3 regions of the Hydrogenovibrio kuenenii DSM 12350 genome follow, and region 1 is predicted to be linked to each of the others. Evidence: predicted binding sites of a transcription regulator. Region 1 holds the regulator's gene; each other region holds the start of a gene.
The links. The regulator PhoB, encoded in region 1, activates phosphate uptake and scavenging genes when phosphate is short. The targets are predictions, from matches to a motif close to GNNTGTCATAAAACTGTCANAT.
Positions count from the first base shown of each region.

Region 2: pgm (phosphoglucomutase (alpha-D-glucose-1,6-bisphosphate-dependent)) is a predicted target of PhoB. The motif match lies at 1,182-1,203, and genes of this name have one in related genera.
Region 3: N745_RS0104220 (UDP-2,3-diacylglucosamine diphosphatase) is a predicted target of PhoB. The motif match lies at 1,126-1,147, and genes of this name have one in related genera.

Region 1 is NZ_JAGP01000001.1:655,152-657,425, reverse strand. Features, by position in the region: gene phoR (phosphate regulon sensor histidine kinase PhoR) at 1-699, opposite strand, end outside; gene phoB (phosphate regulon transcriptional regulator PhoB) at 719-1,411, opposite strand; gene phoU (phosphate signaling complex protein PhoU) at 1,418-2,155, opposite strand.
Region 2 is NZ_JAGP01000001.1:2,202,233-2,204,506, forward strand. Features, by position in the region: gene N745_RS0110320 (TonB-dependent receptor) at 1-686, opposite strand, end outside; gene N745_RS0110325 (DUF2607 family protein) at 754-1,092, opposite strand; gene pgm (phosphoglucomutase (alpha-D-glucose-1,6-bisphosphate-dependent)) at 1,251-2,274, shown strand, end outside.
Region 3 is NZ_JAGP01000001.1:901,700-903,973, forward strand. Features, by position in the region: gene N745_RS0104215 (glycosyltransferase family 4 protein) at 1-1,023, opposite strand, end outside; gene N745_RS0104220 (UDP-2,3-diacylglucosamine diphosphatase) at 1,211-2,119, shown strand; gene N745_RS0104225 (hypothetical protein) at 2,206-2,274, shown strand, end outside.

The sequences.
Region 1 (2,274 bases):
CGACTGCATTTCCAGCATCATTTCCAAATAGCCATTAAATACCGTCAAAGGCGTTCTTAACTCATGAGAGGCATTGGCGATAAAATCTTTACGAATTTGTGCCAAGTTGTAAAGCTCATGAATATCTTTAATCACAATAAGTTTGTGATGCTGGTAATATTCAAAAACGGATACACTCAAAACTCTTTTTACACCTTTAAATGAGGGCAAAATTAGAGGTTTAGTGTAATTTTCTTGCTTTAAATAAGAAATAAACTCTGGGACACGAACAAGCGGTTCAAGAGAAAGGGAAACGTCAGAATGCCTTAAGTGCAGCATACGCTTAGCTGCCGCATTGAACCACTCTATTTTACCACCGGGATCAATAGAGATAATGGCATCCGGTATAGACATGGATGCTGCTTGCAGTTGCTGGTATTTATGTGCTTGTAATTCAGCTAGTTTTTCAAGCGAGCGTTGCTTACGAGAAACCAAATAGCCTATTTCAGACCAAAAACCTGAAGCGGGAGGGTATGATGCTTTAGAGCTCCCTTTTAGCCATAGTTCAAACTTCCTCAAACTGTAAAAATGGCGCCCCAAGAAGAAAACAAGATAACCCGCTAAAGCCACCTCATAATCTTCAATTAACCAGCCTATAAAAAGTGCACCCCAAAGCGTTGTAATCGTCCAGGTAAGTTCTCTTGAAACACCTTCAGTCAATGCAATAACCTACTTGCATTTAGTCAGTAGAAAAGCGGTAACCCGCTCCTCTAACTGTTTGAATAACATCAGCAACACCTACTGGTTCCAAGATTTTTCTGAGTCGTCGAATATGAACATCCACAGTTCTTTCTTCAACAATAATACTCTCACCCCAGACGTGATCTAATAATTGGGAACGCGTATACACGCGATTAGAATGAGTCATAAAGAAATGCATTAATTTGAATTCGGTTGGACCAAGCTTCACTTCTTGACCATCAACAGTAAAACGATAGCTACTCAAATCTAATTGCAAAAGCCCCGCTTTGATAATTTCAGAAGAATGCTTATCCGGCATGTGACGTCTAAGCAACGCTTGACATCTTGCTACCAATGCACGTGGTGAAAAAGGCTTCACAACATAGTCGTCTGCACCAGCCTCAAACCCCTTAACCTGATCATTTTCTTCGCCTTTTGCAGTCAGCATTAAAATAGGCGTATGTCCTACTTGATCATGCTGGCGAATTCGTTGCGCTAAAGAAACACCTGAGGTACCCGGCAACATCCAATCTAGAATGACACAGTCAGGCTGGTGCTCCAAAAGCAAATTCCAGCCCTGTTCTGCATTCGGTGCTTCAATGACTTTAAAATCTGCTGCCGAAAGCGTGAAATTCAACATATCACGAATGGCCGCTTCATCCTCTACAACCAATACAGTGTGGTTCGCCATCCTATCTTAATCCTCAAGAGAGTTAATAAATGCCACTAAAGTTTCGCGATCCATTTCTCTCACGTCTTTACCCTTAATCAAATAAATAATGCTTTCACCAATATTGCGGGCATGATCAGAAATGCGCTCTAAGGCACGCAAAGTTATTAATACTTCCGCTAAACACGCTGCTTTCTCAGGTGTATTTTTGAAACCTTCAATCACTTCTCGATAACCTTCTTTATAAATCCTATCCACATTCTCTTCTTCTTGGATAAGCTTTAGAGACGCTTCTGTTGTTACACGAGCAAATCCATCTAATGCATCATGCAACATATTAATTGATCGGTTGGCCATATCTATCAACGAAAGATAACCAGGTAAGGTTGCACAGCTATCAATTTGATCTTCTTTCGCAAAGGTCATTACCATTTTGGCAACCTTCACAATTTCGTCACCAATACGTTCTAAATCAATGGCGATGCGAATTGTCGCGATAATCAATCTCAAGTCGGATGCCGTAGGGTGCTGTCTGGACAAGACCTTAGCGCATAATTTATCAATCGTCATTTCAGCGTTATTCACAGCACGGTCAAGCAAAATTACTTCTTGTGCTCGATTAACGTTGTTCTCGGTCAAAGCCATCATCGCACCTTCGAACTGACTTTCAACCAAACCACCCATCTCCAAAATATGGTTAAATAAAGCCTCGAGATTTCGATTTAATTCGGTCGAGATGTGTGACGTAAAATCCTGCTTATCCATTTACCTTTCCTCTTTAAAAATTTTAGGAGCTGCTTTTTTGTTTTTATAACCTTAGAAACCAAACTGTCGACAAGTCTCTTCAATCAAGGATCTTAATTTTGCGTGGAGCTCCTAATTGG
Region 2 (2,274 bases), 1.5 Mb from region 1:
GGATCACCCGGTTTCACGTCGCCCGCTTCGGTCGTATTCGGTGACACGAAATCATTGCCTTTTCGTTGGGTAATCCCCCCAACCAAACCAACGCCATTGGATGAGAATTTCGCCTTGGCACCTATCATGGTTTCATTATTGTTGGAGTTCACTTCGCCCATCAATTCGCCGGAAGTTTTGGTCTGACCCTTTCCAGCATAATCAATTTGCGGGCCGGACACATTCACCGCCGACTTCACTGCCTGACTCGAATATTTCAACCCCTGAGGACCCCGAGTCACTTCAACGTTCTCCATCAATGCAGGATCAACATTCGGGTTATGGCGTGTTCCTTCCGCTTGATATTCCATCGTCAATCCATTGGACAACACCGGCAGACGCAATGAAGTATCACCGCGCACAATGGGCTTGCCGGACTGACTGCCGGATGACAGATTGTTCACCCCCGGCAAACCGTCCAAAGCTTCGCCAAGTGACGCAGTGCTACCGCGTTCCATTTCCGAAGCTTCAGGGTGTAAGGTGGTAGAGGTACTGATATGTACCGGTTTTAAGGTTTCTTCCCGTCTTTCTTCAACGGAAATGGTTTCCAGTTCCGTGACATTTCTCTGCTTTTCTTCCGCCCAGGCAACATCAAAGGTTGCTCCTGTCGCAACAAGAATGGCAGACACAAGTTTCTTACGAAGCATGTCTTTCTCCTAAATTTTGTCAAATTTTCAATTCACCGGCGCGCAAAAACGCAGGCTAAAAGCTCAATCAGACAAAACTAGGTGGTGCACGCCCCCAAAAAGCAGGGTAAGTAGAGGGGGTACGTTGAGAAACGACAACCGTATCATGAAGTGTATATTCGGGCGCAGAAATCGCGACCTCAAGCTCGGCAACCGTATTACCGGTGTGATGCGCCATCGCTTGGTAAATATCACACTGTTCCGTGTGATGGTGAAAAGGATGAACCTCATCATGAATCAATCCTGCCGTTTTGGCGAACAGAAACAACGCCAGCAGTAACGCTATGCGCGAAGCCATGCGACTGGAGTGCCAAGCAGACTGAGCGGCTCGGCGTAACGTTGAAAGATTAAAGAGTGACTGATTCATATTTTCAATTTTAGCAAACTCGTCAACCCCTATTTGCAACTTTAAAAAACTTTCTCACCCCAGCCTGGCAGATTTTCATACGTAAAACATGAAGTCATGCAAACGTCATTTCAAATCACTATAATCAAATCAAAGCTATTCAAATATAAGGAACGCTCATGCCGATTTCACCACTTGCCGGAAAACCCGCTCCAGATGATATTCTTGAAAATATTCCCCTATTGGTTTCAGATTATTACACCCTAACACCAAATGCCGACAATCCGGATCATGCTGTCAGTTTTGGTACTTCCGGTCACCGTGGCTGTTCGAGCAAATGCACCTTTAACGAAAACCACATCGCCGCCATTTCCCAGGCGATTGTCGAATATCGTGCTTCGCAAGGCATCAACGGACCACTTTATATCGGCATGGATACCCACGCGCTTTCCGAAGCCGCACACGCAACCGCCATTGAAGTGTTTGCAGGAAACGGTGTGAACGTCATCATTCAAGACAATGGCCGCTATACGCCAACCCCTGTCGTTTCCCATGCCATTTTGACGCATAATCATGGCAAAACAGACGGTCTAGCGGATGGCGTCATCATCACCCCATCCCACAACCCACCGCAAGACGGTGGCTTTAAATACAACCCGCCACACGGTGGCCCAGCCGACTCGGATGCCACCAATGTCATTCAGAACCGTGCTAACGACATCATTCGCAACGGCATGTCAGACGTGAAACGCATGACATTAAGCGACGCTCTGGAATCTAAATTTGTCACCAAAGCAGATTTGATTATGCCTTACGTCAAAGACCTAGATAAAGTCGTCAATATGCAGGCCATTAAAGATGCTGGTCTGAAACTAGGCATTGACCCATTGGGCGGTGCAGCAATTCATTATTGGCAACCTATTGCTGATTACTACGGTTTGAACCTTGAAATCGTAAACCACAAAATCGACCCGACCTTCTCGTTTATGAGTGTGGATAAAGATGGCAAAATCCGTATGGACTGTTCATCTCCTTATGCAATGGCAAGCCTCATCAAACTGAAAGACAACTACGACATCGCTTTCGGTAACGACCCGGATGTCGATCGCCACGGTATCGTCACGCCTTCTGCCGGTTTAATGAACCCAAACCATTATTTGGCTGTTGCTATCCAATACCTATGCACGCATCGCCCACAATGGT
Region 3 (2,274 bases), 250 kb from region 1:
ATTATTCCAATCAATATAACTAAGATGGCTAAGGAATTGATCTGCCGCTTCATTCCAAGTTAGCCCGGAAATTGATTCAGAAACTTGGCTGCGATCTAGTGTTAAACACTTATTCACAGCGACTTTTAAATCCTCATCCATCCAACCATTGAGGCCTTGAGTAATAATGTCTTTCGGTCCTGTGACAGGGAAGGCCGCCACCGGTAAACCACAAGCAATAGCCTCGATATTCACCACACCGTAAGTGTCCGTCAAGGAAGGGAAAACAAAAACATCTGCACTGGCATAGTAAGCTGCGAGTTCTTTACCGAATTTCGCGCCAACAAAAACAGCATCGGGATAACGTTCTTGCAACTCTTCTTGCGATGGGCCTTTACCAACGACGACTTTTGTGCCGGGTAAATCCATATCCAAAAATGCCTCTAAATTTTTCTCTGGTGCGACTCGACCAACAGATAAATAAATCGGGCGAGGTAGGTCTAAGTCAATCTTACGCTCTGGATTGAAGGTCTCAGTATCGACACCTCGCGTTACCACTGTTAGAGATTTAAAACCATGTTCTTTGAGTTCTTGTAAAGTTGAATCAGAAGGAACATAGGTCATTTTCCCTCTGTTATGAAAGCGTCTTAACAGCGCATAAACCCAGCTTGCAGGAATAGGTAATCTTTGGTGAATATATTCTGGATATTTAGTGTGGTAGCCCGTGGTAAAAGGCAATTTATATTTTAGGCAGATGTTGCGTGCGCGCCAGCCCAAACCGCCTTCGGTAGCGATGTGAATCGCATCGGGTAAAAAGTCGAGTAGTCGTTGTTCTAGATTTTCAGCAGACCAGACAACGGGAATTTCCGGGTAGGTCGGCATGGGAAAATGTTTGTAGTCATTAGGCTGAAAGACCTCAACGGTAATCTCTTTTGCTTCAAGCTCTTTGACCATTTGAGTGAGGGTGGTGACGACACCGTTAACCTGTGGTGTCCAAGCATCGGTGATTAAGGCAAACTTACGAATGGGGGATTCAACCTGCATGTTTATGATTCTTTTTCTGTTGTAAATGAGTTGGTAGATAAGTTAGACGAAAAAAAAGTGTTTGAAATGAAACATTTGTGAAACAAAACCTAGAAGTGCTTCGCTTGTCATCTAACCGACACGTAACTGTGATTTAAATGAAACTTTCTCTGGTTAGACTGACGAAAATAATTGAGGAAGTGTGGATATGCAAGACCAACAAAAGCTCGATACTATGCCTGATTGGATGGCTTCTATTGCCAATGATGATTTGATTGTTGCGGAAAACACCCATCAACATCAGCACTACAAGTCTATTTTTATTTCGGATGTCCATCTCGGTTCTAAAGGGGCTAAAGCCCAATTTTTAGCAGATTTTCTTAAATACAATCACTGCGACAACCTTTATTTGGTGGGCGATATTATTGACGGTTGGCGTTTGAGAAAACGTATCTTTTGGCCACAAGAACACACCAACGTGATTCGTCGTATTTTGACGAAAGCCAAGCGTGGCACCAAAGTGGTTTTTGTCACAGGCAACCATGATGAATTTTTACGTCGCTATTCCGGTATCGATTTCGGTAATATTCTATTAACGGATCAAACCGAACATATTTGTGTAAATGGTGACCGTTTGCTCGTGGTTCATGGCGACAAATATGACAGCGTTGTACAAACGCGTAAGTGGCTGGCAGTATTGGGTGACTGGGGTTATGAGACGTTGGTGCGATTCAACACGCATTTCAATAAAGTCCGTCAGTTGTTCGGTATGCGTTATTGGTCACTATCTTCGTATGTTAAGCAAAAGGTTAAGTCGGCAGTATCCTTTATTACCGCTTATGAAGAAGCCGTGGTGAAAGACTGTCAATTGCATGGTTATCGTGGCGTAGTTTGTGGGCATATTCATCATCCTGAAATTCGTGATATAGATGGCATAGATTATTACAACTGTGGTGATTGGGTAGAAAGTTGCACGGCTATCGTTGAAACAACGGATGGCAAAATGAAGTTGCTACGTTGGGTGGATATTGATCACGTTACTCAGAAGGCATTCTCTTCTCAAGCAAATGATAAAGCCGAAGAAAAGGCTGAAGATGAGAAAAGCATTTCGGTTTAGTCTTTCATAAACTATTCTGTTTTCTTTGGATTTATGGCAGCTTTTCAGTATGATGCTCTCATCTTTTAAGAGCTAGAGTGTATTTTATGAAACTCCATTGCGCGCAATTGGCCGGAGAAACGGATGTTTTGCTTTCCTCTTCAGAACAAACGGAA